DNA from 4 places in the Pseudomonas sp. NPDC087690 genome. Region 2 is predicted to be linked to each of the others. Evidence: riboswitches for the same ligand, from Rfam matches in the RefSeq annotation. Region 2 holds a riboswitch; each other region holds the start of a gene.
The links. Region 2 has a riboswitch for cobalamin ahead of cobO (cob(I)yrinic acid a,c-diamide adenosyltransferase). Riboswitches for the same ligand answer to the same signal wherever they lie in the genome.

Region 1 (7,556 bases), on a different contig from region 2:
GTGGCGCTTTTGCATGAATATCGCTCATGATGGTACGGGCGTCATAATGTAGAATCGCGGCGTTTTTTTAAAAATTCGGGATCAGCAGCATGTCTTACCGCGTCATTGGTTTTGTGTTGCTGTTTCTCAGCTGGAGCGCCATGGCGCAAGAGCCAGCGGTTGCTCCTGCAATTTCCCCTTCTATTTCGTACGTCCGCGACATCCAGCCAATCTTCACCGAGAAGTGCGTGGCCTGCCACGCCTGCTACGACTCCGCCTGCCAGCTCAATCTCGGCAGTGGCGAGGGCGCAGCCCGTGGTGCGAGCAAAATGCCGGTGTATGACGGCGAGCGCACTGTCGCGGCGCCGACCACCCGATTGTTTTACGACGCCTTCGGCAAGCGCGCCTGGCAGCAAAAGGACTTCTATTCGGTACTCGACGCCCAAGGCAGCCAAGCGGCGTTGATGGCGCGGATGCTGGAGTTGGGGCACAAGACGCCGCTGACGCCCAACGCGAAACTTCCCGAAGACATCGTCTTGGGTCTGAATCGGGCAAACCAGTGCGCCATGCCCGCCGAATTCGAGGGTTACGCCGGGGCGCACCCGAAAGAAGGCATGCCGCTGGCAGTCACTGGCCTGACCGATCAGCAATACCAGACCTTGCAACGCTGGCTCGCCTCTGGTGCGCCGATTGACGAACAAGGCCTGGCGCCGAGCGCTAAAGAATCCCTGCAAATCGTCCAGTGGGAAAATCTGTTCAACAGCCCCGGTGCCCGCGAAAGCCTGGTTGGCCGTTGGTTGTACGAACACCTGTTCCTCGCGCACCTTTATTTCAAGGACGGCGAGCCGGGGCATTACTTCCAATGGGTGCGTTCGCGCACGCCGACTGGCCAGCCAATCGACCTGATCGCCACCCGCCGCCCGAACGACGATCCGGGTACGCAGGTGTATTACCGCTTGTGGCCGGTGCAAGGGGTGATCGTGCACAAAACCCACATCACCTACCCGCTGAGCGCGGCGAAGATGGCGCGGGTCAAAAGCCTGTTTTACAGCGGCAACTGGCAGGTCAATGCCTTGCCGGGCTACGGCCCGCAGAGCCGCGCCAATCCGTTCGCCACGTTTGAAGCGATTCCGGCGCAGGCGCGTTATCAGTTCATGCTCGATAACGCCGAATATTTTGTCCGCACCTTTATTCGTGGACCCGTGTGCCGTGGGCAGATCGCGACCGACGTAATCCGCGACAACTTCTGGGCGCTGTTCCAGGCGCCGGAACACGACTTGTACATCACCGATCCGAACTATCGTGGCCAGGCCACGCCGTTGCTGGCGATGCCGGGGCAGAACGACGACGTCGGCAGCGTGTTGAGCCTGTGGCACAACTATCGCGACAAACGTAATGAATACGAGGCGTTGCGTCGCGACAGCTATGCCGAAGTCCCTGCGCCAAGTTGGTCGACGCTGTGGGCGGGCAACGACAACGCGTTGCTGAGCATTTTCCGCCACTTTGACAGTGCTTCGGTGACCAAGGGCTTGATCGGCGAAGTGCCGCAGACGATGTGGTTGTTCGACTACCCGCTGCTTGAACGCACCTATTACCAGTTGGCGGTCAACTTCGACGTGTTCGGTAACGTCTCCCACCAGGCGCAGACTCGCCTGTATTTCGACTTGATCCGCAACGGCGCCGAGCAGAATTTCCTGCGCCTGATGCCGGCCGATTCGCGCGAGGACTATCTGGACGATTGGTACCAGAACAGTGGCCAGTTCAAGATGTGGCTCGATTACGAAGCGATTGACGACGATAAGCCGACTGCGCTGAAGCTCGACGAAAAAGACCCGAAATACGACTTCGCCATGCAATTGCTGGCGCGTTACGGCGATCTCAATGCGCGGCCGGATCCGATCAATCGCTGCGACGGCGCTTACTGCTCGCGGCCGAATATCGACCCGGCGTTGCAAAATGCCGAACAGGCCTTGAGTCGCCTGACTTCACGCCCGGCGGCCGGTTTGAAGGTGATTGATCAGTTGCCGGAAGCGACGATGCTGCGCGTCGAAACCGCCAGCGGCAAACGCGAGGTCTACAGCCTGCTGCGCAATCGTGCACACAGCAACGTGGCGTTCCTGCTCGGTGAGTCGCTGCGCTATCAGCCTGGACTGGACACGATCACCATTTTCCCGGGCGTGCTCAGCAGTTATCCGAACTTCATCTTCAACATCCCTGCCGATCAGGTGTCTGAATTTGTCGATGCAATGGAAAACGCCAAAGATGCCAACCGTTTCGAGAAAATCGTCGAACGCTGGGGAATTCGCCGCAGTCATCCGCAATTCTGGTTCTATTTCCACGATTTGACTCAGTACATCCACGAAACCGACCCGGTGGAAGAGGGCGTGCTGGACATGAACCGCTACGAGAATCTTTGATCGTTTGAGACAGGCTTGCTGTCCCAACTTCAAGCGACACCGCAAAACCCCTGTAGGAGTGAGCCTGCTCGCGATAGCGGAGAATAAGGCACTGGAGATGTTGAATGTGCCGCCGCCATCGCGAGCAGGCTCACTCCTGCAAGGGATCTGCGGTGGTTTCAGGACTTGTGATCGGGAGCGGGCAATGTTGATTTCAGTGCAGGCCCTGCGTGCGCTTGCCGCGTGGACGGTGGTCTGCCATCACTTCATGCAGATCTTCTTCGACTTTCAGGCGCGTGGGCCCATCGGGCAGCTGTTCATCGACAAGGGCGCGGTGGGCGTCGATATCTTCTTCGTCATCAGCGGTCTGGTGATTTTCCTCTCGACCGAAAACAAACCGCTGCCACCGGCGCGCTTTCTGCTGTACCGCCTGTTTCGCATCGTCCCGGCGTATTGGCTGTACACCCTGCTGATGGCGCTGCTGGTGGTGTTCGCCCAGCCGCTGTTGCCGGATCAGACGGTGGACTGGAACCATCTGCTGTTGTCGTTGCTGTTCATTCCCACGGAAAACCCCGGCGGCTACGGCTTCTATCCGACGCTGAATGTCGGCTGGACGCTGAATTACGAAATCCTGTTTTACGTGCTGTTTGCCTGGGCGTTGCTGTTCCGCCTGCAGGTGCGCCTGCTGGTAGTCACGGCGTTGCTGTTTGCTGTGAGTCAGGCGTGGACCGGGTTTGGCTGGATAAGCGAGTTTTACCGTTCGGACATTGTCTATGAGTTTCTGCTGGGGATCGGCATCGGCATGCTCTATCGCCGGGGCTGGATCGGTGCGGGACTGTGGCTGCCACTGACGGCCATCGTCGCGGCGTTGCTGGCGATTTATCATTTGGCACCGGCGCCGAGGCTGCTCAATTGGGGTGTACCGAGTGCGGTTCTGGTGATGGCGTGTATCTCGCTTGAGCGTTATGTCGAGCGCAGCCGTGTGCTCAAGCTGCTCGGTGATTGTTCGTATTCGGTGTATCTGATGCATGTTCTGGTGCTGTCGGCGGGCGGTTTCATCGCGCGACGCTATGGCATCAACCCGTATTTGATGTTTGTCGTGTGCGCGCTGGCGATCGGCGTCGGCTCATGGCTGAGCTACGAATGGGTAGAAAAACGCAGCTATCGCTGGCTCAAGGCGCGAATCGACGGCGCGCCCGACGAGAATCTTTCCCGACAAAAATACTAGGACTTTGTCCGGCGCAACGATTGGCGTAAACTGCGCCCAAGCCTGCGAGGAGTTTCCATGACCGCTATTACCATTACCGACGCCGCCCACGATTACCTGGCTGATCTGCTCTCCAAGCAGAACACCCCGGGCATCGGCATCCGCGTCTTCATCACCCAGCCTGGCACTCAGTACGCCGAAACCTGCATTGCCTACTGCAAGCCGGGCGAAGAAAAACCTGAAGACACCGCGCTGGGGCTGAAAAGCTTCACCGCTTATATCGATCACTTCAGCGAAGCGTTTCTCGATGACGCCGTTGTCGATTACGCCACCGACCGCATGGGTGGCCAGCTGACCATCAAGGCGCCAAACGCCAAAGTACCGATGGTCAACGCCGACAGCCCGGTCAACGAGCGCATCAACTATTACCTGCAAACCGAAATCAACCCGGGGCTGGCCAGCCACGGTGGCCAGGTCAGCCTGATCGATGTGGTTGAAGACGGCATCGCCGTGCTGCAGTTCGGTGGCGGTTGCCAGGGCTGCGGCCAGGCGGACGTGACCTTGAAGGAAGGCATCGAGCGTACTTTGCTTGAGCGCATTCCGGAGCTGAAAGGCGTTCGTGACGTGACCGACCACACGCAGAAAGAAAACGCCTACTACTAAGTAAGGTGTTCACTGCGAAGCCGTCACAAACCAGGCAATGCATTTTCCCGTGATGAGTGCATTTGTCTGGTGCCACAAGATCAAAAGATCGCAGCCTTCGGCAGCTCCTACAGGGAAACACATTCCAATGTAGGAGCTGCCGAAGGCTGCGATCTTTTGCTTTCAGGGTCTGTAAAGGTGTGCATGCCCCGCGCGGTACAGCGATGACTCGCTAAACACCTCACTCCCTAATACCCGCCCGACGAGAATCAACGCCGTACGCCGAAACCCCTTGGCCTCAACCTTCCCGGCAATATCCGCCAGCGTCCCCACCACCCAATCCTGATCCGGCCACGTCGCCCGGTGAATCACTGCAATCGGGCAATCAGCGCCGTAATGCGGCAGCAGTTCCGTCAGAATCTTGTCCAGATGATTAACGCCCAAATGAATCGCCATGGTCGCACCATGCTGCGCCAGACTGCCGAGTTCCTCACCCGCTGGCATCGCGGTCTTATCGGCATAACGCGTCAGAATCACGCTTTGTGAAATGTCCGGCAGCGTGAGCTCCGCGCCCAGCAACGCCGCGCACGCGGCCGCCGCGGTCACGCCAGGGATGATCTCGAACGGAATATTCAGCTCGCGCAGATAACGAATCTGCTCACCAATCGCGCCATACAGACTAGGATCGCCGGAATGTACCCGCGCCACATCCTGACCCTTTGCGTGGGCGGTTTTGATCAGTTCGATGATCTGTTCCAGATGCAATTCGGCGCTGTTGACTACCGTGTCAGCCTGATGACCTTCGAGCACCGTCGCCGGTACCAGCGAGCCTGCATAAATGATCACCGGGCAACTGCGGATCAGCCGCTGGCCTTTGACGGTGATCAGTTCCGGGTCGCCGGGGCCGGCGCCGATGAAGTAGACGGTCATCGTAGAATCCTGTGAAAAAGAGGCGCAGCAATCGCTTCAGATGAAGATTGCTCATGATCGATGGCGGGGATTATCGGGTTTTTACGCGGCGCCGGCCAATGCGAAGGTGGCCTGGGCGTATTTCTGCCGGGAAATCAGCAGTTTTGCCGGTGCCTGAATCAACTGTTCGGCAAGGGCCAGCGCAGCACTTTCGGCAACGCCGTAGCAACCGGTGCGTTCGTAAGCGATCTCGGAACGGTGGCTGAGTCGCTCTTGGTAACTGGCCAACTCCTCGCTGCTGAAGTACAGCAATGGCAGCGCCAGTTGTGCGGCGAGTTCCTGTAAACCGGGTTCATCGCGTTTCAGGTCGATACTGGCCAAAGCCTTCACCGCATGAAGCTCAATGCGATGTGCCTGTAACGCCTGATCCAGTAACGCGCGCAGCGTGCTGGCCGGGCAGCCGCGCTGGCAGCCCAGGCCGACCACGAAGGTCGGCGCTGCGCTGTCACTCGTCATGCGTGGTATTGACCATCGATTTTGCGGCGGAACAACCAGGCGCTGATCAGGCCCAGGGCCAGCCAGAACACTACGTTGGTCAGCTGCGAAGCGATTTTGAACTGCGCTTCCAATGCTTCAGGGGCGAGCATCGAATGCACTTGCGGCTGAGGCGCGCCGATCACGTGCGGCACGGCGAGGATCGCCACGCCGAGGATTTTCATCAACCAGTGCCGGCTGAATGCGATCAACGACAGGCCGACAGCGGTCGACGCGGCAGTACCGATCCACCACATCTGTCGCGAGGCCAGATCGGCTGCAGCGGTGCCCGGCAATTCAGGTGGCAGGCCCAGAGTGGGCGCCAGCACGAATGTTGCGTAACCGGCCAGCCCCCAGAGCAGGCCTTGCGAAGTTTTGGTCGGCGCGCGCAGGGTGTACAGACCCGCAAGCATCAGGGCGAAACCCACGGCCACCACCAGGTTGCCGCCAGTGGTCGAAACCACGCGCTGCCAGCCGTCTGCCGGCTCCCAGGCCTCGGTATCATGAGTGTGCGCAGCAGTGCCAGCGGCGTGTTCGTGGACTTCGGCAACCGGTTCGGCCTTCTCAAAGGTTTCCGCCTGGAGAATCAGCGGTGAAACCCAGAAGCTTTGCAGCAGGGTGAGGAGCAGGGCGGCCAGCAAGCCAGTGAAACCTGCAGTTTGAGCAATTCGCTTGATCATGTCGGCAGGTCTCAGTGGCACGGGAACGCGGCGCTGTGGCGGGTATCGTGCGCGGCGTTGTGCACTGCTTCGATATGCGAGAAACCGGCGAAATAGACCAGGCTGGCACCCAGAATCGACGCGAAGACAGCGGCGGTCAGGCGTTGGCTCAGGGTGGTGGTGCTGGCGATTTTGTCCGTGTTGCTGCCGGTGCTGCTGATGATCGACATGGCGCTTCCCTCTGGAGTGTCAGCGGGTGATTCAGAGCGCATAAAACCCCTGCGGGTCGAGCACGCAGGGGTTCGAACAGCGCCCGCCCACCGCGGGTTTGTTATGTTCAGCGACGCAAAATGCGTACTGTGCGTTGCGGGCCGGTCTCCGGGCTCACGAGGGGTTGGCATCTGGCCTACCTGCAAGCGTCACCTTCCCATACCGTACTGGCACAGTGGATCTGACGCTTCGCTCGCTTACCGTTGCGGGGGCAGCACCGGACTGACATGGGCTTGAGTAAAGCACATGATTCACCGGTTTCCCGTTTCACCCTGTGAAGGGCACCCGTAACAAGGTGTGTAGGAGAGCATGGGGGTGGGGTTTTGGTCAATTTTTGGGTGTATATCCGTTGCTGCGGGTGTTGCTGATTAGGGTTCCGCCCTTACGGCGGGTCACTTTTTCCAGACGCCCGGAATGCCGGCCCAGAAAAAAGTAACCAAAAAGGCTTGCTCCTACGTGCGGCCCGCTCGCTGGGGCTCGGGGTCCCTTCGCTCCGGGATCGATCCGGGCGCAGCGCCTACGGTTTGCTTCGCTGCACCTCCTCTCGCTGTGTTTGGCTGCGCCAAACGGTTGCTGCGCTCCCACGCCCGGATCAATCCCTCCACTCAGCCTTCCGACGTCGCCTTACAGATCAAGAGCTGCAGCCGAGCTAACGCTCATCCTGTTGAGTGGTAAAGAGCACAGCGTGGTCGGCTTTGGTTTTGTGGTGGATTCGCCCCTCACCCCAGCCCTCTCCCGAGGGAGAGGGAGCCGATTTTTGGGCTTTTCAAAATGCGCGTTCGACGCGGTATCGCACGTCGGCGTACCTCGCCCAAACAACTCGATCAGTCCCCTCTCCCTCCGGGAGAGGGCTAGGGTGAGGGGCTCGTGATCTGGCTTTGGCTCTTGATCTGGCTTTTGATCTGGCTTTTTTGCCCCTTCGGCAGGCCGAGCGGAGGTGTTCATCCGGGGGTAGGCGCG
Region 2 (7,556 bases):
GCTGACCATTCCCTTCCTCAAGGAAACGCTAGGCTGGTAACGGCGCGGCTTTCAGCGCATTTCGGCATATTTCAGGCGCCAGAAAATCCGCTTTCCTGCAGGTTGTGCAGGCCGCGTATCGACTCAAATGGGCTTAAGCGCTTAGATGTAAACGAGAAACCGGGAAGTCACAAAAAGATCGATTGAATTTGCAAATGAGGCTGATAGCGGGCATAGTCTCGGCTTCTTTACAACTATCAGCCACGGTCGTGCCCATGCTAAAGCGCTTCGCACCCCTCGTGCCTCTCGCACTCGTCACCCTGTTGTTCGGTTGCGCTGCTCATTCTCCAGTTCAAGAGCAGTCTCAACAGGTTAAAAATTCCGCCACGGCCCAGTCTTCCGTTATTTATCAGGAAGAGCTGGACACCGAAAAAGAACTCAACGAATTCAACGGCAGCAAGCCTTATCAGCTTCCTGTTCTGGCCGACAGCATCCTCGAACGCGGCATGTCCCTGATCGGTACCCGTTACCGTTTCGGCGGTACCTCTGAAGCCGGTTTCGACTGCAGCGGTTTCATCGGTTATCTGTTCCGCGAAGAAGCCGGCATGAACCTGCCACGCTCGACTCGCGAAATGATCAACGTGGATGCGCCGCTGGTCTCGCGTAGCAACCTCGAGCCGGGCGACCTGCTGTTCTTCGCCACCAACGGTCGTCGCGGTCGTGTCAGTCACGCCGGTATCTATCTGGGCGACAATCAGTTCATTCATTCCAGCAGTCGTCGTAGCGGCGGTGTTCGCATCGACAGCCTGGGTGACAGCTACTGGAGCAAGACCTTCATCGAAGCCAAGCGTGCACTCGCCATGGCCCCGACCGTGGTCACCGCTCGCAAGTAATTCCCTCGATGTCGCTGCATTCGCGGCGACAATCAGGCTCCCGGCAACGGAGTAGACCTATACTTTACAAGGTGAAGTTAAAGTCTTACTTGAAGTTTGTCGTATAGCCGCTAGAATCCTGAAACTAGTTTGATGGCAAACCGCCTGCGTGCTCCGCAGGCGGTTTTGTTTTCTGTCCATCCGGCAGAGAAAGCCGCAGCCAGATCAGGATGTTCTGCTTATGACCATGTCGGCCCGCCTCGCATTGATGTTCTTCGCAGCGCTGCTCAGCGCTTGCGCCAGCCGTACTCCGCCGCCTGCGCCGGTGGTTCGCGCGCCGGTCGTGTTCGGCCCTTCCCAGGCTTTCTCGCCGGCTGCTGAGGACGTGCTGTTTCGCGCGCTCGGGTTGGTGGGCACGCCTTATCGCTGGGGCGGCAACACGCCGGATTCAGGGTTTGATTGCAGCGGGCTGATCGGTTTTGTCTACCGTGATGCGGCGGGCATCTCTTTGCCGCGTTCGACGCGTGAGCTGATCGTCATGCAGGCGCCGAATGTCGGCAAGGAAGGCTTGCAGACTGGCGATCTGATCTTCTTCGCTACCAATGGCGGCTCGCAGGTCAGTCATGCGGGGATCTACGTCGGAGAAGGGCGCTTTGTGCATGCGCCGGCCACGGGCGGCACGGTGAAGCTGGACAGCCTGTCGAAGGCGTATTGGCAGAAGGCGTATCTGAGCGCCAAGCGGGTGTTGCAGCCGGAGCATCTGGCGCATAACCCGTAATCCAGCCACACACACAATCCCCTGTAGGAGTGAGCCTGCTCGCGATGACGGTGCCACATTCAACATCAATGTTGAATTGATCGACCGCCATCGCGAGCAGGCTCACTCCTACAGTTGCTTGTGCATGGCGAAAATTATTTGCTGGCCGACACTCGCCACACCTTGTTGCCGACATCATCCGCCACCAGCAGACCACCCTGCTGATCAATCACCACACCCACCGGTCGACCCAAAGCATTCTCGTCCTTGTCGAGGAAACCGGTCAGCACATCCACCGGTTTGCCGCTCGGCTTGCCGCCGGTAAACGGCACGAAGATCACTTTGTAGCCACTGTGCGGTTTGCGATTCCATGAGCCGTGCTGGCCGATAAAGGCGCCTTCCTTGAACTGCGCCGGCAAGGTGTTGCCTTCGGCGAACGTCAGACCGAGAGAAGCGGTATGCGGGCCGACGGCATAATCCGGAGCGATGGCCTTGGCCACCAGGTCGAGATTTTGCGGCTCGACGCGCACATCGACGTGCTGCCCGTAATAACTGAACGGCCAGCCATAAAAACCACCGTCCTTTACCGAAGTGATGTAGTCCGGTACCAGGTCGCTACCGATCTCGTCACGCTCGTTGACCGCCGTCCACAACGCACCGCTGGCAGGCTCCCACGCCAGGCCGTTCGGGTTGCGAATACCGGAAGCAAAGATCCGGTGATTGCCGGTTGCCCGATCCACTTCCCAAATCGCTGCACGACCTTCTTCTTTATCCAGACCGTTTTCGCCGACGTTGCTGTTCGAGCCGACTGTCACGTACAGCTTGCTGCCGTCCTTGCTGGCGATGACGTTTTTGGTCCAGTGGTGATTCAACGTACCACCGGGCAGATCGACGACCTTGATCGGTTGCGTCTTGATCTCGGTCGCACCGGGTTCGTAATGGAAGCGCAACAGACGATCGGTGTCGGCGACGTACAAGTCATTGCCGACCAGCGTCATGCCGAAAGGCGAGTTGAGGTTTTGCAGAAACACCGTGCGGGTTTCGGCCACGCCATCGTGGTCGGCATCTCGCAGCAAGGTGATGCGGTTCGGGCTCGGCACGCCGGCGCCAGCCTTGCCCATCACGGTCTTCATGACCCAGCCCCTGATACCTTTGCTGTCGTCGGGTTTTGGTGGAGCATTGGTTTCCGCCACCAGTACATCACCATTGGGCAGCACATAGAGCCAGCGCGGGTGGTCGAGACCTTCTGCGAAGGCCGCGACTTGCGTACCCGCCGCTGCCGTCGGTTTGGCACCTTCGGGCCAGCCGATCGCCGGGGCGATGTTCACCGTCGGGATCAGGGTCTTGTTCGGTTCGGGCAGCTTCGGTGACGGGCCGGTGCCATCGGAGACTTGCAGGCTGGAGCTCTCACCGCAGGCGGCGAGCCCTCCGGCGAAAGCGATGACGAAAACGAGCTGGGGCTTGCGCATTGCTGATCTTCCCTATGAATGCATTCCTAATCATAGAGGAGGGCGCAAGCCCGATGGTTCAACTGCTCAGCCGCGGGCTTCCTTGAACAGCACGGCGATGCCCGGATGATAGTTGCCAGCCTCGCTGCGCAACTTGCGGTAGGCGTAGGGGAAATACCAGGCGACCGCGCAGGTGTGCTCCTTTTGCAGGTCGTCGACCATGTCTTGCAGCTCTTCGGGGCTGGCGCTGTGTTGGGCTTTTTGCGGCGCGACAAACAGGCAGCCAAGTTTGAGGTCGCTGGCAAAGCTGATGCGTTTCGCATCGCTGGTGATGTCGAGGAGAGCTTGGGTCAGGTTGAGATTATTCACCCGGGGCCAGCGCTGCGTGGCCTGGATGTAAGCGCGGTCATCGGCGCCGGCGAGGAACAGGTCGGCGCGGGCATTGCGCTCGCCTTCTTCATTCTGTTTGCGCGTGGCAGTGTCGTTGAGAGTGACCAATTCGGCCATCCAGGCTGCTGCGGTCAGCAAGCCGAGATTGGCTTTCTCGTCGTGCCAGTAAGGCGTGTCGCTGTCGCCGCGTACGGCGTTGTAACGGTCGATACAGTCAAACCAGCGTTCAAGCACCGGGCGCATGAATTCCAGGCGCGGGTTGCTGATGATCATGCCTTGCATCGTCATCATCCTTATTGTTGTGGTGGCTTTTTCGAGAAAAGCATGGCTCTTTGATATCATTTGTATCAGTGTGGCACAAGATTGGCGCCAGATAATTGATCGACGGCAGTTATTCGCCCGCTGGCCCCCTCTTTAATTGACGCTCCACCCCCAACCCTCTAACCTTCGCGGCTTGTTTCAGGTGCTCTGTGACTGCGGTTGACAGAGTGAAACAGGGAAGCCGGTGAGGGTTGTCTTCAAGCGAAGAACGATCACGATCCCGGCGCTGCCCCCGCAACGGTAAATGAGTAAAAGCTGCGCCTTGAGCCACTGCTTCGAAACAAGCGGGAAGGCGCGCAGCCAGGCCAAGCGCCGCTCATGAGCCCGGAGACCGGCCTGATCCATCCAGCGGCATCACGGTGGGCGATGCCAGGCTTTTTGCCGTCTATTCTTGTGCCTGCCCGCCGTTATCCAGCCCCAACGGAGAGCTCCCCCATGACTGATTCCCCCGAGCGCGACGAACGCCATCTGGCGCGTATGCAGCGCAAAAAAGCCGTGATCGACGAACGCATCGCCAACTCGCCCGACGAGTGCGGCCTGGTGCTGGTGCTGACCGGCAACGGCAAAGGCAAAAGCAGCTCGGCGTTCGGCATGCTCGCCCGCGCCATGGGCCACGGCATGCAGTGCGGCGTGGTGCAGTTCATCAAGGGCCGCAACAGCACCGGTGAAGAATTGTTCTTCCGCCGCTTCCCCGAGCAAGTGCGCTTCCACGTGATGGGCGAAGGTTTCACTTGGGAAACCCAGGACCGCCAACGTGACATCGCTGCCGCCGAAGCCGCCTGGGCCGTCTCCCGCGAGCTGCTGCGCGATCCGTCGATCGGCCTGGTGGTGCTCGACGAGTTGAACATCGCCCTCAAGCACGGCTACCTCGATCTCGATCAGGTGCTCAGCGATCTGCAGGCACGTCCGCCGATGCAGCATGTGATCGTCACCGGTCGCGCGGCCAAGCCGGAAATGATCGAAATGGGCGACACGGTCACCGAAATGGGCATGCTCAAACATGCCTTCCAGGCCGGCATCAAAGCGCAGAAAGGCGTCGAACTTTGAATCAGCCACGTCACTGCCCGGCGGTGCTCATTGCCGCGCCGGCCTCCGGTCAGGGCAAGACCACCGTCACCGCTGCGCTCGCCCGTTTGCATCGCAATCAGGGGCGCAAAGTGCGCGTGTTCAAATGCGGCCCGGACTTTCTTGACCCGATGATTCTCGAGCGCGCCAGCGGTGCGCCGGTGTATCAACTGGACATGTGGATGGTCGGCGAGCAGGAAAGTCGTCGTCTGTTGTGGGAAGCCGCTGCCGAGGCGGATCTGATTCTGATCGAAGGCGTGATGGGCCTGTTCGACGGCACGCCGTCGAGTGCCGATCTGGCGCGGCACTTCGGTGTACCGGTGCTCGGGGTGATCGACGGCACGGCGATGGCGCAGACCTTTGGTGCGTTGGCGCTAGGTTTGGCGAAGTATCAGCCGGATCTGCCGTTTGCCGGTGTGTTGGCCAATCGTGTCGGAACCTTGCGCCATGCGCAATTGCTCGAAGGCAGCCTCACCGAAGGTCTGCGTTGGTACGGTGCGTTGTCGCGCGAGACTGGCATCGAATTGCCGAGTCGTCACCTCGGTCTGGTTCAGGCCAGCGAGTTGAATGACCTTGATGTGCGTCTCGACGCCGCTGCCGACGCACTGGCCAGTAGTTGCGAGGTAGCGCTGCCACCGGCCGTAGAATTTGCCGCACCGGATGTTATCGCTGTCGAGCCGCTGCTGAAGGATGTGCGCATTGCCGTTGCGCGTGATGAGGCGTTTGCCTTCACCTACGGCGCGAGTCTGGATCTGCTGCGCGCGATGGGTGCTCAGTTGAGCTTCTTCTCACCGATTCGCGATACGCAATTGCCTGAGGCAGACAGTCTGTATCTGCCCGGCGGTTACCCGGAATTGCACCATGTTGCGTTGTCGCAGAACACCGCGATGCTTGAGGCGATTCGCGCGCATCATGCAGCGGGTAAGCCGTTGCTCGCTGAGTGTGGCGGCATGTTGTATCTGCTCGACTCTTTGACGGACGTTGAAGGCACTCGCACCGAATTGGTCGGACTGCTCAAGGGCGACGCGGTGATGCAAAAGCGTCTGGCGGCACTGGCGCTGCAAGCGGTGGATCTGCCGGAAGGTTCGTTGCGCGGGCACACTTATCATCATTCGTTGACGACTACCGAACTGACGCCGATTGCGCGTGGCTTGAGTCCGAATGGTGGGCGTGGTGCTGAGGCGGTTTATCGGGAAGGGCGGATGACGGCTTCTTATGTGCACTTCTATTTTCCGTCGAATCCTGTGGCTATCGCAGCATTGTTTGCACCGTCCCTTGAGGACGCTATCGCGAGCAGGCTCGCTCCTGCAGTGGGCGATGTCGTGCCTGACGAAATGCAATCCCCTGTGGGAGCGAGCCTGCTCGCGAAAGGGCCATGACCGACAACGCATTCTCCGAAGCCGAGCGCCAAGCCGTCTATAAAGCCATCGCCGAACGCCGCGACATGCGCCACTTCACCGGTGGCAGCGTCGAACCGGAGTTGTTGCGCCGACTTCTGGAAGCCGCCCACCAGGCCCCAAGCGTTGGCCTGATGCAGCCCTGGCGCTTCATCCGCATCAGCGACAGTAGCCTGCGCGGCGAGATCCAGAATCTTGTGGAAGAGGAACGCATCCGCACCGCCGAAGCCCTCGGCGAGCGCAGTGACGAGTTCATGAAACTCAAGGTCGAAGGCATCAGTGACTGCGCCGAAGTGCTGGTTGCGGCGCTGATGGATGATCGCGAAAAGCACATCTTCGGGCGCCGCACGCTGCCGGAAATGGACATGGCCTCGCTGTCCTGCGCGATCCAGAATCTGTGGCTGGCCTCGCGTGCCGAAGGCTTGGGCATGGGCTGGGTCTCGCTGTTCGAGCCGCAGGCGTTGGCGGATTTGCTGAAGTTGCCCGAAGGTGCCAAGCCTCTGGCCGTTTTATGTCTGGGCCCGGTCAAGGAATTCTATCCGGCGCCGATGCTGGTACTCGAAGGGTGGGCGCAGGCGCGTCCGCTCAATGAGTTGCTGTTTGAGAATTATTGGGGAGTGAGTCAATGAGTGTGGCGTTGTTGAGTGTCGCCGCGGTCGCGCTGGATGCGCTGCTGGGTGAACCGAAACGCTGGCATCCGCTGGTGGCGTTCGGCAATTTTGCCGGGCGCATCGAGCAACGTTTCAACGCCGGTGGGCGGGGCTGGCGCAGCCATGGCGTCACCGCGTGGGTGATCGCGGTGGTGCCGCTGACCTTGCTCGCCACGGCGTTTTCCTGGGCGCCGTATGTGGGTTGGGTCGTCGAGATTCTGGCGTTGTATTGCGCCCTCGGCATGCGCAGCCTCGGCGAGCATGTCGCGCCGGTAGCCGCAGCCTTGCGCGCGGATGATCTGGATGAGGCGCGCAAGCGAGTCGGCTATCTGGTCAGTCGTCAGACCGATGAACTCGACAGCACTGCTGTCGCTCGCGCTGCCACTGAGTCAGTGTTGGAAAACGGCAGTGACGCGGTGTTTGCCGCGCTGTTCTGGTTTGTCGTCGCCGGAGCCCCGGGCGTGGTGCTCTATCGCTTGAGCAACACGCTCGATGCGATGTGGGGCTATCGCAACGAACGCTTCGAGCGTTTCGGTTGGGCAGCGGCAAAAATCGACGACGTGTTGAACTACATTCCTGCGCGTCTGGTGGCGTTGACCTACGCGCTATTGGGCAAAACCCGACTCGCGCTTAAGTGCTGGCGCACACAGGCACCGAAGTGGGATAGCCCTAACGCA
Region 3 (7,556 bases), on a different contig from region 2:
GCGCTTCCCGCACTTGCTCTATCCGGACGTTAAAGTGGTGGAAATCGTCCGTCTGTTTGTCTTGCCATCGCAGCGCCGCTCAGGGCTGGCCGGCGCGCTGTATCGATCACTCAAGGAACTGGCACTCGCCGACGGAGTTGAGGTGATCTACCTGCACACCCATCCGTTTCTGCCGGGGGCCATCGCGTTTTGGCAACGGCAGGGTTTCGAGATTATTGACGTCGACGCTGACCCGGTCTGGCAGACCACGCACATGCACGCCGTCATGAGTGGAATCGAAGAATCTGCGCCCCATCAAACGGGTCCGTCAAATAGTGCGCCCTGACCCCGAACGTCTCCTGTAAGCGCTGCGGTGTCAGCACCGTCAAGGGTTCGCCCAACGCCACCAGTCGCCCGCGCTCCAGCACCGCCAGACGATCGCATTTCAACGCCTGATTAAGATCGTGCAGAGCGATCAGCGTGGTCACCGGCAACGCTTGCACCACGTTGAGAATGGTCAGTTGATGCTGAATGTCGAGGTGGTTGGCCGGCTCGTCCAGCAACAGGATTTGCGGTCGCTGCGCCAGTGCCCGAGCGATGTGTACCCGTTGTCGCTCGCCGCCGGACAGACTGCGCCAGAGACGGGTGCGCAGGTGCATCGCGTCAACGTCAGTCAACGCCTGCTCAACGATGGCGTCGTCCACCTGCGACCACGGTTGCAGCGCCGACAACCAAGGGGTGCGTCCCAGCGCCACCGCATCGAAGACGCGGATGCCGTCATCGGTGTCGGCCTGTTGTTCGACCACCGCAAGCTTTTGCGCAATGCTGCGCCGGGCCATTATGCCCAGGCGCTGACCTTCGAGCAGGACCTCGCCAGCGCTCGGTTCACGTAGCCCGGCCAGCAACTTCAACAGGGTGGATTTGCCCGAGCCATTCGGTCCGACGATGCCCAGGGTTTCGCCGCGCTGAACCTCAAGGCTGACACCGTTGAGCAACTCGGCGCCGCGTACCTTGAAGGTCAACCCGGCGCAACTCAGAACACTGCTCATCGCGCCGATCTCCGACCCACCAGAATCAGGGCAAACACCGGCGCCCCGACCAGTGCGGTAATCACCCCGACGGGAATCACCTGACCCTTGATCAAGGTGCGTGACAACACGTCAGCGGCAATCAGAAACACCGCGCCACCCAACGCACTGGCCGGCAACAGCCGAGCATGCCCGGTGCCGAGCAACAGCCGCGCGGCGTGGGGAATTACCAACCCGACAAAACCGATCGAACCGACAATCGACACCATCACCGCCGTCACCAGCGCCGCACAACCAATCAGCAAAATCTGTACGCGCCGCACCGGTATTCCCAGGGACGCAGCGGAATCGGCGCCAAAGGTAAACGCATCCAGCGCCCGCCGATGCCACAGACACACGACCAATCCCGCCACGGCCACCGGCACTGCCAGCCACACCGATGGCCAGCGCACCCCGCCAAGATTACCCAGCAGCCAGAACATGATGCCGCGCGCCTGTTCGGAACTGGCCGAGCGGGTAATCAGAAACGCCGTCAGCGCATTGAACAGCTGCGAGCCGGCGATCCCTGCGAGAATGATCTGCCCGGTGCCACTGGCCGAGCCGCTGACCCGCGCCAGCACAATTACCAGCACGAACGCCGTGACTGCACCGGCGAAGGCACCGACTGACAAGGAGATGATACCGGCGCCAACACCGAGTAACGCCACCATCACCGCACCGGTCGAAGCGCCGGCAGAAATCCCCAGCAGATAGGGATCGGCCAGCGGGTTGCGCAACAGCGACTGCAAAATCACCCCGCACGTCGCCAGTCCGGCACCGCATGCGGCCGCGACCAGTGCGCGGGTCAGGCGATAGTTCCAGACGATGCCTTCGTCGATAGGATCCAGCGCGTACCCGGCGCCCCACAATTTGTTCGCCAGCACTTGCACGACCACGCCCGGTTCAATCGAGGTTTCACCGATGGCCACGCCAGCGACCACTGCCATCAACAGTGTCGCCAGGGCCAGCAGCGTGCGGATCAGGCTGGCACTCATTGCGACAGGTCATAGCCGTTGATGGCCGTGGCCAGTTGCTCGATGCCGTCGAACATGCGCAGGCTGGCCTGCATGGCCATGGCGTCGAGAATGATGATGCGGTTGTGTTTCACCGCGTCCATGTTGCGCGTCACCGGGTCGCTGCGCAGGAAGGCAAGTTTCTTTTCATAGTCGTCGGCGGGAAAGCGTCGACGATCCATGCGCGCGATGACCAGGAAGGTCGGGTTGGCCTTGGCGATGGTTTCCCAGCCAACCGTTGGCCACTCTTCATCGGACTCCACCACGTTGCGCACGCCGAGGGTGCTGAGCATGAAATCGGGAATGCCTTTGTGCCCGGCCACAAACGGCTCGATGTCCATTTCGGCGCTGGAGAACCAGACCAGTGCGCTGGCGTCCTTGAGCTGTTTGCCCTGGGCGGTGGCGATGGATTTGGCGAGGCTGGCCTTGAGCTGATCATTGAGCTGCTGCCCGCGATCCTGCACATCAAAGATTTGCGCCAGTTGGCTCACGCTTTTGTAAATCGTATCGATGCGAAACGGTGCCAGCCGCGTGCCGTCGGCGCCAACGAGGTTGTCCTTGGCTTCGCAATCGGAGGGCAGCAGGTACGTCGGAATCTTCAATTCATGAAACTGCTCGCGGGTGCCGACCGCGCCTTGCGGGCCGACCATCCATTCCAGCTCCACGGCGACCAGTTCCGGGCGCTTGCCGATGACCGCTTCAAAACTCGGTTCGTTATCGGCCAGACGCTCGATCTTGTCGTCCTGCGGCTTGTACTTGGCCAGCACATTGTTGAACCACAGCGAGGTGCCGACGACTTTGTCGCCCAGGCCCATGGCGTAGAGCATTTCCGTGCCGGCCTGGCCGATGGTCACGGTGCGCGTCGGTGCGTGTTGGAAGGTCAGGGTGCTGCCGCAGTTCTCGACCGTCAGCGGATACACCGTCGGGGCCGCCTGCGCCAAGGCGCCAAGGGTCAGGCCGGTGATGAGGGTGGCGATGCGGGGCAGCAGCATGGGGCAGTCTCCGAGGGAACCGTACGGGGAGCGGGAGAGTACGGTCTGGAAACACACCATCGAACGCGGTCAGGAAAACAGCGCAAGGCCGGTCATCAAACAAAGACGCGCACGGCACGATGTCCTTCCCGGACACCCCGCCGGTTAGTAGTCACTGTGCCGGCAGGTCTCCTGACTGATGCGTCATCGCCTGGCTCCGGCCTTCCCGGGATTCACCCAGTGGCAGTCGTGGAGCAGGCTCGGCACCTACAGTTGCGGGGGCAGTTCCGATCAGTGCTGAGCAAGCACCTCGGATTCCCTATTATTCCCGTTCGGGAACCGGCGGCGGCATGGTAGTCGATCGAGCCGCTGAAGGGGAGACGAATCTGCCGTGGCGAGGATTAGTGTTGGCTCATCAAACCGTGCAGCACGCCTAAACGCAGGCCCGGTTCGGAGGGCACCATCTGCGCAATGCCGAACACTTTGAAGGCCGCCAGCATCAACACCAGCCCACCAGGCAGAATGCTTTGGCGATGGGGTTGCAGGCCGGCGAGCTTGAGCTGGTGCACGTTGTTCACTTTCAGCAAAAGCAGCGACAGGCGCAGCAGCCCGCCGTAGGTGATGCCGTCCTGACCGAAGTCGTTGAGACGATTGGCCTTGAGCACTTTGGCGAGCATGCGTGCGGTGCCGGAGGAACCGATGGTCTGCTGCCAGCCCTGAGCACGGTAGCGTCGTGCAACTCTTTCAAACTGCAGGATGGCGAAGCGTTCGGCTTCCTGTAGCGCGCCGGCGGACAGATCACCGCCGCGAAAGAACCGCGTGCTCAGCGTGCCGCTGCCGATGGCGATGCTTTCGGTGAGCAACGGCTGTGAACCCTGGCCGAGGATCAGCTCGGTGGAGCCGCCACCGATGTCGACCACCAGGCGCATGTCTGCGGCGCTCGGCAAGGCGTGAGTCACGCCGGCATAGACCAGCCGCGCCTCTTCATGGCCGCAAATGACATCGATGGGAAAGCCCAGATGCCGTTCGGCACTGGCCAGAAACAGTTGCGCGTTATCGGCCTCGCGTACGGCGCTGGTCGCCACCGCACGAACCCGGCCGGCCTCGAAACCGCGCAGTTTTTTACCGAACCGCGCCAACGCCTGCCAGCCACGATCCAGTGCCAACGCATCCAGCACGCCGCCGTCAAAACCCTCGGCCAGACGCACCGGTTCGCGCAAGGTTTTCACTTCCTGAATCTGCAAGCCCTTTCGACAGCGCACCGATTGGCCGATCATCAGGCGAAAGGCATTCGAACCCAGGTCGATGGCGGCAAACAGCGAGGCGTCGTCTTTCATGGGAATCCTTGCAGAGCATCCGTCGCGAGGCTCAAGACGGTTTGCGAGGATTCTGCCGTGATCTTGATGACATCCTGATGACGGGGCAGGGGCGGTTGAATGAATTTTCGGCTGTCATGACACTGTCATTATCCGGCGTCTATGCTGAGGCCAATACATCGCGTGTTCTTAAAGTTTTTGCTGCCGGTTTTGGCAGCTTTTTTTTGCCCGCGATTTGGCAATGCCGCGAACTGATCGTTCCCACGCTCCGCGTGGTAATGCCTCTAGGGACGCTCCGCGTCCAGTGACGCGGAGCGTCACGGGCTGCATTCCCACGCGGAGCGTGGGAACGATCAGGGGTAAGGGGGATGCGTCAGCAGGCTTGCGGGGTTTCGCCGCGCGCCAGGCGTGCGTTGATGTCGTCGATGACCTCAGGCAGTTCGGCGATGGTTTCGATCAGGTAGTGCGGACGTGAAGGCGCGAACATCTTGCCGATCCGCGCACGTTCCTCTGCCAGTCGATCCGACGGCAACGCCTTGTATTGCTCATAGGTCAGGCCCAGTGCGTTGCCGGAACAGGTCAACGCCACCGTCCACATACCGGCGGCGCGCCCTTCGAGAATCCCCGGCCAGGTGTCGTCGACCTTGACGCAAGCTGCCACGTCATCGATGCCCAAGGCAATCACGTTAGCCAATGCCTGCGCCGGATATGGCCGGCCATTCGGCACCTCATCGGTGGCGACGACATGATCAGCGACGTAGCCATTTTCCCGCGCCAGTTCGACGACCTTGGCCATCACCACCGCCGGATAACCGGAGCACGAGCCGATTTTCAAACCTTTGTTGCGCAACGCCGCAATGGCTTCGAGTGCGCCCGGGATCAACGCCGAATGCAGGGCGATTTTCTCGATTTGCAACGGCATGAAGCGCTCGTAGATCGCCGTCACATCGTCATCGCTCGGCAAGCGGTCGAACGCCGCACGATAACGCTCGGCAATCTGCGGCAGGTTGCACAGGGTGCGGATGTGATCCCACTTGCCCATGCCCATCGGCCCGCGCGCTTCTTCCAGCGACACGGCGACGCCGAACTCGGCAAAGGCCTCGACGAATATCTGCGTCGGTGCAAACGAGCCGAAATCGACAACGGTGCCGGCCCAGTCGAGGATCGCGGCTTGCAGGTGAGTCGGTTGTTGGTACTGCATGGTCAATCTCCGTTTTCAGGTAAGCGTGGACCGTCCCTCGGTGATGAGGTAGGCGGTTCAAGGGTCAGTGCTGATCAGGTCAGCGGTGGATTCGCATCAAACAGTTCGGCAATTACTGGCCGGTTCCTGCGGATACCGAGGCAGCACAGGTGGTATTCGATAAAGAACGGGTGGCCGACAAAGGTGATCGGGGTGGTGCCGGGTGTTTCGGCGTACTCGACGGCCGAGACAAACCCGATGCCGATGCCCTTGACGATGGCGTGCACGATGGCTTCGCGGCTGTTGAGTTGCATGACGCAATTGAGCTCGATGTCGAGGCGCTTGCAGCTTTCTTCCACCAGTTGGCGGGTGCGCGCACTTTGCTCGCGCATCACCCATTTTTCGCGGCTGATTTCGTTGATGTGTACCTGCGCCTGACTGGCCCACGGATGGTCATCGCGCACCACAGCGATGATCGGATAACGGTGATACAGCCGCGTATGGAAGCGCTCATCGAATTCCGAAAGCGCCAGAATCGCCACGTCGATGTCGAAGTTGAACAGCCGCGCCAGGGTGTCCTTTTCCGAAGAAAACGAGGTTTCCAGTTCGATATCCGGGTGGCGCTGCATCAGCTCATACGTCAGGTTCATCGCAATCGGCGGCGACACTGCGCCGAGGCGCAACATGCCGGTCTTGCGCTGCTTGAAACTCTGCAACAGCTGCACGGCCTCATCCTCCTGACCGAACAGGCCTTGGGTGATGGCGTAGAGCTTGTGTCCGGCTGCACTCATCTCGATGTAGCGTCCACGCCGATGGAACAGCTCGACCGAGAAGGTGTTTTCCAGCGCGTTGACCTGCTCGCTGACGGTCGGCTGACCGACGCTGAGAAACTCGGCAGCAAGGGTAAAACTGCCGGTCTTGGCCACCGCATGGAACGAACGCAACCACTTGTGATACTGGTACATGCAAGCCCCGTCAGCGTCGAATGAACAAGGCCACTGCCGCGCTGCACAGGCAGGCGCTGGTGACCACTATGAAGATGAGAGACGTGTTTGCCGTGGTGTCAAGCAGACGCCCGATCAGTGGCTCGGCCAATCCGGCGAACAGGTAGGACGAAAAATTCATGATCCCGGTCGCCGTACCGGCGCGTTTGGCACCGACCAGATCCGGGCACAGTGCCCAGAAACTCGACGCCGGGCCATAAACGAAGAAGCCACAAAGGAACAACGCCACCAGGCCGATCACGCTGTGCGGCGGCAGGCTCCACATCCACAGGCTGGTCGCGGCGCCGAGGAACATGTAGAGCATGATCGCCAGATACCGCTTGGAGCCGAACAACTTGTCCGACACCCAGCCGTTGCTCAGTGCACCGACTGCCATGCCGACGGGGAGGGCGACGGTGATCCATTTCGGATCGATCATGCCGTCACCGCTTTTCCAGTCAGCGCCGAGAAAGTGCACCGGTACCCAAACGATCAAGCCGTAGCGCGCCGCGTTTTGAAAGCCCAGTGACAGCGCGGCGATCAGCAGCCGGGGATTTTTCAGCACGGCTTTATAGCGTTGAGCCGAGGACTCGACTTCGCCATGCGCGGCTTCCTGATGTTTGTCGTCGGCGTTGGCCACGCCAGTATCACCTACCGGTTCGAAGCCCAGATCCTGCGGCCGTTCGCGGGCAACCAGATAGAAAATGATCCCGCCGGCGAGCATCAGCAGCACCGGCAAACGGAAGATCCAGCGCCATTCCAGTTGCAGCACTTCGAGCACGACGATGGAGGTGACGTACGACAGAATCGACGCGCAACCGGCGGCGAAAGTGTAGAAACCATAGACCTTGCCGCGCTCGCCCGCCGCCCACCAATTCGCAATCAACCGACCGCCCGGCGCCCAGCCCAAGGCCTGAAAGTAGCCGTTGACGCCCCACGGCAGGATCAAACTGGTGAAACCGCCGGCAAAACTGGTCACCCAGTTCGCCGCGCAGGACAGCACTGCGCCGAGGGTCATGATGCGCCGGCCACCGAACTTGTCGGCGA
Region 4 (7,556 bases), on a different contig from region 2:
TGCCGGTTCCTGCCAAGTACGGCCATTCGCAGACAGCAACTTCTAAGGCTATGATCGCAACATTCCAGCCTCTCCCGAACCCAACCCCATGCCCACCTCAAAAATCCGCCCAACCCCCGCCCCGCTCCTCAACCCGGACGAATCCGTGGTCCTGTTCGATGGCGTGTGCAAACTCTGCAACGGCTGAGCGCGTTTTTTGATTCGTCATGATCATCAACGCCGCGTACGTCTGGCCGCCGTGCAATCTCCCGAAGGCCAGGCGCTTCTGGCGTGGGCCGGTCTGCCAATTGATCAATTCGACACCATGGCGGTCATCCGCGACCGCCACTACTGGGAACGTTCTAACGCTTTCTTCGAAATCATCAGCCAATTGCCCGCCCGCTGGCAGCCGTTGCGACTGCTGCGCATCTTCCCCCGGGGCCTGCGCGACTGGGCTTACGACCGCATTGCGCTGAACCGCTATCGCCTGTTCGGCAAATACGACACCTGCCTGCTGCCCACGCCTGACCATGAACAGCGCTTCCTCAAAGCAACGGCGCCTACAGCAGAAAGCTGAACAACTGCACTGGTGTCATCTTCGTCACCATCATCAGCACGATGACAAACATCCCGGCAAACCCGAGCACGCCCATCCAGAACCATTTGCGGTAAACCAATTGATATTGTTCATCAAGCCCCGCCCCCACCTCGCTCGCACTCGTCGCCATCACACACAGCCGCTTCTGCAACAGCAACACCGGCAGCCACAGCGAGCCGACGCAGAAGAAGATGATCAACGACGTCAGCACCCACTCGGTGCTCATGCTCAGCCCGGAAAGTCGCATCAACAGATAACCCGTGATGATCTGCACGAAACCGGCCGGCGTGGTGATCCACGTGTCAAAGCTCACCACCATGCGCGCGACGTGGGCAATCACTTGCGGGTTGCGTGTGCGGCTGGCGGCAATCAAGTAGAGGTAGGAGCCCATGCCGAAGCCGAACAGGAAAATCGCCGCGATGATGTGCAGGTACTTCAGGCACAGATAGAGCATGTCAGCGTTGCCCGTCCGCGAAGTTCACGGCCAGGCTCAGGTTGGCCGGGTCGTTGATCGCGGCCATGTACTCGGCGACGCTGATTTCGCCCACGCAAGGTCGGGCGCCGGCGGTCGGCACGTAGCCTTGGGCCATTTTCGTCGCCAGTGCTACGGCGGCGCAGCTGGGGATTTCCGGGCCTTTGTCGTTCAGGGCGGTGAGTTGCGCGGTCATGGACAGCGGTTTGCCGTCAACGCCAAGGCCCTGCACGTCGATGTACATCGCGCTTTTGCCATCGCCGAAACGCTCGAAGCGCGTGCCCAGGCGATGCAATCTTGCGGCCCACAAAGCATGGTCGCGCACCAGTCCGATTTTGAGTGCCTGAGCCAGCAGACCATTGGCGATACCGCCGAGCTTGAGCCCGGCGCCCGCCTTGAAACTCAGGGTCTGCGCACCATAACGACCGGCGAAAATATCCATGTCCGGCACATCGACGTTGGCCAGCAGCCGCGTGCCCATCTGCGGCATTTTGCGCAAGGTCAGGTCCAGCCACCCCGACACTTCGTGCACCTTGCCGTTTTTCAGTTGTTTGATCGGTTTGCCGGCATAGGCGAGTACGCCTTCGATGGTCGACAGACCCGGCATTTTCGCCGAAGAAGAAATGCCGTGTTCGATCGAGTCGATGCGTGAAAAACGCTGGCGCTGTTCATCGATGATTGCGGACGACAGCGTCGGCACCGAGCTGCAACCGCTGAGGATCGCCACGCCGGCCTGCTTCGCTCCCGCGTCGAGAATGTGGATGCCGTTGACGAAGGTGCGGCAGTCCGCCAGATCGCAGTAGTTCACGCCAGCGTCGATGCAACTCTGCGCAACGGCATAGGATTGCCCCTGAAACGGCCCGCCGGTATGCACGACCAACTGAATGTTCAGCGCACGCAATGCGGCTTCGAACTCTTCGCCCATGGCGTCGCCGCACCAGCCTTCGCAGACGTTGCCCGATTGGCTGTTCAGCTCATCGAGTTTGCGCTGCAATTTGCGCGGGTCACGACCCGACAGCACCAGCCCGATGTCCGGCATCAGCGCCAGATGGCGGCACACGATGCTGCCGAAATTTCCGTAACCACCGACCACCATCACCCTGAACGGCATGCAATTCTTCCCTAAATCAATCCATCAACAGGCGTGCAGGATATAGGGCTGAACGTCAGCAAGCCATCCACTGTAGGAGTGCGTTTTACCCGTAAGGACTAGAAATTGATCTTGAACCCCAACATCGCGTCATACCCATGGCTGTCGCCATCAAAGCCCTGCCGATAGCCAGCCGAAGCGGTAAACGTGGTGCGCCGGTTAGCCTGGTAATCCACCCCCACATTGACCTCGCCCCACGTGCCCTGAATGTCGGATTCGAACGGGATGTACCCCGATTCAGAGGAAAACTCGGTTTTCGGTTGCCCCTTGAATTCATGCCAGATACTCGGACGGATCCAGCCATTGGTGCGCCGTGCGCTCTTGTCGACGCCCTCGGTGTCCCAGTCCTTGGCGATACGTACGCCGGCGCGGCCGATCAAAGAATCCACGTCCTTGAAGCGAATTTTCGCGCCGACGTCATCACTGCTGTCCAGATCGACGTAGCTGTAGATCGCCTGCAATTGCGGCTCGATGTACCAGTCTTTGTCGACTTCGAACGGGTAGCCGTTTTCCAGCGACGCGGTGTAGCCCCAGCCACGGGTTTTCAGTTTGGCCAGGTCGTTGGGTTTGGCTTCGATGTCGAAGCGGTTGAGCTGCAATACGCCGTCCAGATACCAGCCGGAGGGGCCGAAGTGTGTCCAGTAGGCGCCGACGCCGTAAGCGCGTTGGCGTTGTTGCCGCGACTGTTCAATGAAGAGCCGGCTGTGGTGGTAATGGTGGTGCCCGTCTGAGTGCTGATCGACGCATCGACACCGGCTGCAGGCAAACAGGTTTGCGAGACGTTGTAGGCACCCGCCGCCAAAGGCCCGCACGCGGCCTGAACATCTGCGAGCATCAGGGTGTTGGCCATGGCGACCAGTAAAGCATTGCGCATGAAATGCGGGACGTGTCCGCCATGAGATGGGCCGCTGGCACCGTGCATGAAAACCTCCCTGTTCAGCGTGCCTGGCGTATCCCTCACGCCTGTCGACGCCGCGCAATATTGCGTTGTGATGACCGCTATAGACCTTAGTAGTTATTTCCAAAGTTGGTAATTCGCGGGTCGAGGACCTGGATTGGCAAGTTGACGAACGGTCTGTCGAATGTTCAGATGCCGCCCAGTTTCAGGTGTCCCATGCCGCCGTGCATGGGGTGAAACGGGAAACCGGTACGTTCTTTTCGAACAAGTCCGGTGCTGCCCCCGCAACGGTATGCGCGTGATGCTTTCGATACACCACTGTGGCCGCACGGCCATGGGAAGGTGAAAGCCTCGATACGCGCGAGCCCGGAGACCGGCCTGAAATTTCGTTTGGCAAAATCCTGCGGTGGGCGGGCATGGGCCGGTATTGGCTGTGCGCGATGCCTTCTCCTGCATGCTCTTCTGCGAAGATCCTTTTCGAGAAGACAATGATTCGACCTTTCAACACTTCTGCTCCAACCCTCTTGTTCGGCTGCCTGTTCAGCCCTCTGCTGCTGGCGGATGACGCGCCACTTGAACTCAATCAACAAATCGTTTCCGCACCGTCGGTGGAGTCCACCACAGTCGCCGACATGGCCAAGTTCGGCAGCAAGGTCGAGATCGTCACCCGCGAGCAGATCGAACGCGCCGGGCCCAGTGCCGATGTCAGCCGTGTGATGCAGATGTTCATTCCCGGCTTGTATGTGGCGCCGAAAAACGGACCGTTCGACTACGGCACTTATTCGCTGCTGGGCGGGCGCAACGACGACACGCTGATCCTGCTCGATGGCGTGCGCCTGAACAATCGCTTGTACGGTGGCCTCTATCTGGACACCCTGCCGGCTAACGCCATCGAACGCATCGAAGTGCTCAAGGGTGGTCAGAGCCTGTTGTTCGGCACTCAGGCCGTTTCCGGTGTGATCAACATCGTCACCCGCAGCCCGCAATTGCGCAAAGCCTCCGGCGAGGTGAATCTGGGCGTCGACAGCTTCGGCGGCACCACCGAAGATGCGCGGGTCGAAAATATCTTCACTAACGGTTTCGGCGATCTCGGGTTGTTGGCGTATGTCAGCCACAACGTCTCCGACGGTTATCAGCCGTATCGCAATCGCGACATGAAAAACGTCAGTGAGAAAAACCGCGCCTACGAAGTCACCACGTTTGGCGGCAAGGCGATTCAGTCGTTCGGCGATGATTCGCGGCTGGAATTGTTCTACCAATACGCCGACGCCAACCTCGACTTCGCCCGCCCGGTGGACAACCACACAACCACCAACGATCGCGTACAGCAGATCGCCACGGCGACTTTCGAGCAGACCATCAATGAGCGTCTGAGCTACTTCGTCAAAGGCCATATCAACGACTGGGACACGCGCTACACCCGCGTTAACAACGTCGAGGGCGGCGGTACCAGAGTGATCAACCACAACGACTATTGGGGCTTCACCGATTGGGGCGTGCAGGCCGAAGGCAAGGCTGAACTGCCCGGCGGCCACGTACTGGTGTTCGGCAGCGACAACCAGTGGTTCAAGGGCCAGGACGATGTGCTGATCATCGACAACGACAAGGCCGAAGCCCACGCGCTCTACACGCAATTGCGCCCGCAGATCGACGCCCTGCCCGACTGGCACCCGAGCATCGGTGTACGCCACGAAGCCATGGGCGGCGGTGACAGCGCCACGGTCGGCATGCTCACTTCGCTGTATGACCTCAACGACAACTGGTCGGTGCGCGGTCAATACGGCAGCGCCTACAAATTGCCGAACGCCGAGCAACTGTTCGTCAACGAGCCGGGCGACGAGATCGGCAATCGCAACCTGAAACCGGAAAAAAGCCGCAATGCCGAACTGGGTGTCGACTACAAAGGCTTCCTGCTGGATCGTGAATTCAGCGCCAGCGTGACCCTGTTCAAACGCAAGATCGACGACCTGATCACCCTCGATGGCATTCAGTGGGTCAACGGCGAAGGCACGATCCAGATGCGCGGTTTCGAGGCCGACGCCAAGCTCGCGCTCAACGAACAGTGGAGCCTGCAAGCAGACATGACCCGCAACCTCACCGAGTCGCGCACCGGTGTGACCATCAACGATATTCCGAGTTTCTTCGCCCGTTCTCGTGTGGGCTATGAAGCGGAGAACCACCTGTGGGGTGCCGGCGCTGCGATCCGCTACATTCGCGACATCAAGAGCTCGAAGCAGGTCGAGTACGGCAACTATTGCGTGGTCGACGCCGACGCCTATCGCTACCTCGACAACGCCCACCAGCACCGCGTGAGCCTGCTGGTGGAAAACCTCTTTGATCGCGATTACGTCACCAGCCGTTCGAGCAACGTCAATAACCTCGGCCGGCCGTTCACCTCCGAAGTGCGCTACACGTACCGCTTCTGATGAGTGAGATCAAAACCGTCGACGGCGTCGACACGCACCCGGACTGGTCGCACGTGCCCGAGCACGCGCGCCATGTGTTCCTCTGCACCGGCCCGCGCTGCACCCAGCGTGGCGCCTTGCAGTTATGGAAAACCCTGCGCCGGCATTTGCTCGCGCATGATCGCATCGAGACGCCGGGCGGGGTCTTGCTGACACGCACGCACTGCCAGTTTCCGTGCAATCAGGGGCCAATCGTGACGGTGTATCCGGAGCGCTGCTGGTATGGCGTGCACAGCAAGGAAGATGTACAGCGGCTGGTCGAGGGGCATCTGGTGGGCGGTGAGGTGGTCGCGGATCTGTTGATCAAGGCGCGGACATGAGCCGGTTGTGGCTGTTGTTAGGTGCCCTGCTCTGCACGACACCGGCGTTCGCCGACACTTACCGTAATTGCGGCGAGGACTGGCGCGGCGCCGAGCCTTCGCGCATCGTCGCGCTCAATCAGCATGCGGCAGATCTCGTGCTGGCGCTGGGCGCCGGGCCAGCGCTGGTCGGCGTGGCATATCTGGATGACACCGCTGCCGGCCAGCGGCCATCCGATTATTTCGGCGTGCCGGTGATCGCCCGGCAGTACCCCGCCAGTGAAGTGCTTTACGCGCAGAAGCCGGATCTGGTGATCGGTGGTTTTGCCACGGCATTCGGCGACGGGGTGACCTCACGCTCGGGACTGGCGCGCAATGGCGTCGGTTCGTATCTGCTGGAATCGGCCTGCAACGGGCATTCGCTGGATTACTTCGCGCATGTGCGCAATGACTTGCTGACGCTGGGCAAGCTGCTGCACCGACAGCAAAAAGCCCAGGCGTTGATTGAGTCCATGGCAGCCGACCTCGCCAGCGCCCGTACCTTGGCCGGCACAGGCAAACCGCTGTCAGTGTTCTATCTCGACAGCGAAGTCAAAGGCCTCGACAGCGAAGGCCAGCGCGGCTTCGTCACGCCGCTGCTGGCCGCCGCCGGCGCACGCAATGTGTTCGCCGACATCGACCTGTACCGAGTCACCGTCAACCGCGAAACCCTGCTGGCCAGCGACCCGGACGTGATCCTGCTCGCCGATGCCGAATGGTCTCCCGCCCGCCGCAAACGCTACCTGTTGAACCACGACCCGGTGCTGTCACAACTGCGCGCGGTGCGCGAAAAGCGCATCCTCGAAATCCCCTTCACCCACCTGCTGCCGGCCTTCAACAGCGGCCGCGTTGCTTTGGATCTGGCCCGTCAACTCAACGCATTGAAGAAAAATAAATGAACCCGCCGTACCACGCGCCACCTAACGAACAGACCATCAGGAGGTAGCCAATGCAAATCGAAACCGTGTGGATCGTACTGGCGGCAGTTCTTCTGCTAATCGAACTCTGGGCCATCAATCGGGTGCGCAAGAGCGAGGGGAAATCGAGTAATAAAGGCGTGTGGATTGTGTTGATCGTGTTTGTGCCGTTGTTCGGCTTGATTGCCTGGGCATTGGCGGGGCCCAAGCATGTCAGCCACGACACCGCGTCGCAAACGGGGCGTTAGGCTCTGCGGAAAGGGCCGAAGGCAATGCTTTCGGCCTGCTCTATCCTCAGGAGTCCTGAGGAATGACCGATATCTTGCCGTTACGCTCGATAATCGCGAACTTGATCTGTTCGATGGTTTCGATGCCCTGACTCGAGCGTGCAGCTTCCATCACATCGGCTTCCACCAACCGAGCATGACGCAAGCGATGATGCAGAAGCTTGCCGTTCTCGACAATGATCGTCGGTTCGCCATCGATCAGCCGTGAGATCCAGCCCGAGCGCTGTTTGAGCAGCGAGAACCCGACGTCTATCGCGATCAGCGTCACGATCACCAGCATTGAATTGGTCAGGGAGAAATCATCACCCAACAAGGCTTGCTGGGTGGCCTCGCCAATGATCATCAGCAACACGAAGTCAAACGTCGTCAGCTCCGCCAACGAACGGCGCCCGGCGATTCTGAACAACACCATCAATGCCAGATACATCGCCACTGCGCGCAAGACAGAATCC

Region 1: linked by a shared signal. The riboswitch ahead of ACIPIZ_RS02735 (CbtB domain-containing protein) and the one ahead of cobO (cob(I)yrinic acid a,c-diamide adenosyltransferase) in region 2 are both predicted to bind cobalamin.
Region 3: linked by a shared signal. The riboswitch ahead of ACIPIZ_RS06540 (ABC transporter substrate-binding protein) and the one ahead of cobO (cob(I)yrinic acid a,c-diamide adenosyltransferase) in region 2 are both predicted to bind cobalamin.
Region 4: linked by a shared signal. The riboswitch ahead of ACIPIZ_RS03200 (TonB-dependent receptor plug domain-containing protein) and the one ahead of cobO (cob(I)yrinic acid a,c-diamide adenosyltransferase) in region 2 are both predicted to bind cobalamin.

The regions. Positions count from the first base shown of each region.
Region 1 covers NZ_JBIUVX010000001.1:591,197-598,752, reverse strand. Annotated here, with positions in the region: gene ACIPIZ_RS02765 (fatty acid cis/trans isomerase) at 90-2,396, shown strand; gene ACIPIZ_RS02760 (acyltransferase family protein) at 2,581-3,603, shown strand; gene nfuA (Fe-S biogenesis protein NfuA) at 3,661-4,245, shown strand; gene cobM (precorrin-4 C(11)-methyltransferase) at 4,408-5,154, opposite strand; gene ACIPIZ_RS02745 (cobalamin biosynthesis protein) at 5,236-5,649, opposite strand; gene ACIPIZ_RS02740 (CbtA family protein) at 5,646-6,347, opposite strand; gene ACIPIZ_RS02735 (CbtB domain-containing protein) at 6,359-6,556, opposite strand; cobalamin riboswitch at 6,678-6,900, opposite strand.
Region 2 covers NZ_JBIUVX010000035.1:25,439-32,994, reverse strand. Annotated here, with positions in the region: gene hda (DnaA regulatory inactivator Hda) at 1-40, shown strand, start outside; gene ACIPIZ_RS23655 (C40 family peptidase) at 255-872, shown strand; gene ACIPIZ_RS23650 (C40 family peptidase) at 1,093-1,629, shown strand; gene ACIPIZ_RS23645 (sorbosone dehydrogenase family protein) at 1,764-3,077, opposite strand; gene ACIPIZ_RS23640 (hypothetical protein) at 3,144-3,728, opposite strand; cobalamin riboswitch at 3,891-4,122, shown strand; gene cobO (cob(I)yrinic acid a,c-diamide adenosyltransferase) at 4,203-4,814, shown strand; gene ACIPIZ_RS23630 (cobyrinate a,c-diamide synthase) at 4,811-6,211, shown strand; gene bluB (5,6-dimethylbenzimidazole synthase) at 6,208-6,858, shown strand; gene cbiB (adenosylcobinamide-phosphate synthase CbiB) at 6,855-7,556, shown strand, end outside.
Region 3 covers NZ_JBIUVX010000002.1:523,065-530,620, forward strand. Annotated here, with positions in the region: gene ACIPIZ_RS06525 (GNAT family N-acetyltransferase) at 1-325, shown strand, start outside; gene ACIPIZ_RS06530 (ABC transporter ATP-binding protein) at 264-1,028, opposite strand; gene ACIPIZ_RS06535 (iron ABC transporter permease) at 1,025-2,029, opposite strand; gene ACIPIZ_RS06540 (ABC transporter substrate-binding protein) at 2,038-3,051, opposite strand; cobalamin riboswitch at 3,195-3,389, opposite strand; gene ACIPIZ_RS06545 (Ppx/GppA family phosphatase) at 3,432-4,367, opposite strand; gene ACIPIZ_RS06550 (hypothetical protein) at 4,376-4,654, shown strand; gene phnX (phosphonoacetaldehyde hydrolase) at 4,720-5,547, opposite strand; gene ACIPIZ_RS06560 (LysR substrate-binding domain-containing protein) at 5,622-6,491, opposite strand; gene ACIPIZ_RS06565 (MFS transporter) at 6,502-7,556, opposite strand, start outside.
Region 4 covers NZ_JBIUVX010000001.1:699,036-706,591, forward strand. Annotated here, with positions in the region: gene ACIPIZ_RS03180 (thiol-disulfide oxidoreductase DCC family protein) at 197-556, shown strand; gene ACIPIZ_RS03185 (DUF2269 domain-containing protein) at 540-1,031, opposite strand; gene ACIPIZ_RS03190 (saccharopine dehydrogenase family protein) at 1,033-2,160, opposite strand; gene ACIPIZ_RS03195 (autotransporter domain-containing protein) at 2,259-3,011, opposite strand; cobalamin riboswitch at 3,288-3,494, shown strand; gene ACIPIZ_RS03200 (TonB-dependent receptor plug domain-containing protein) at 3,586-5,523, shown strand; gene ACIPIZ_RS03205 (ferredoxin) at 5,523-5,882, shown strand; gene ACIPIZ_RS03210 (ABC transporter substrate-binding protein) at 5,879-6,799, shown strand; gene ACIPIZ_RS03215 (PLD nuclease N-terminal domain-containing protein) at 6,850-7,065, shown strand; gene ACIPIZ_RS03220 (YetF domain-containing protein) at 7,112-7,556, opposite strand, start outside.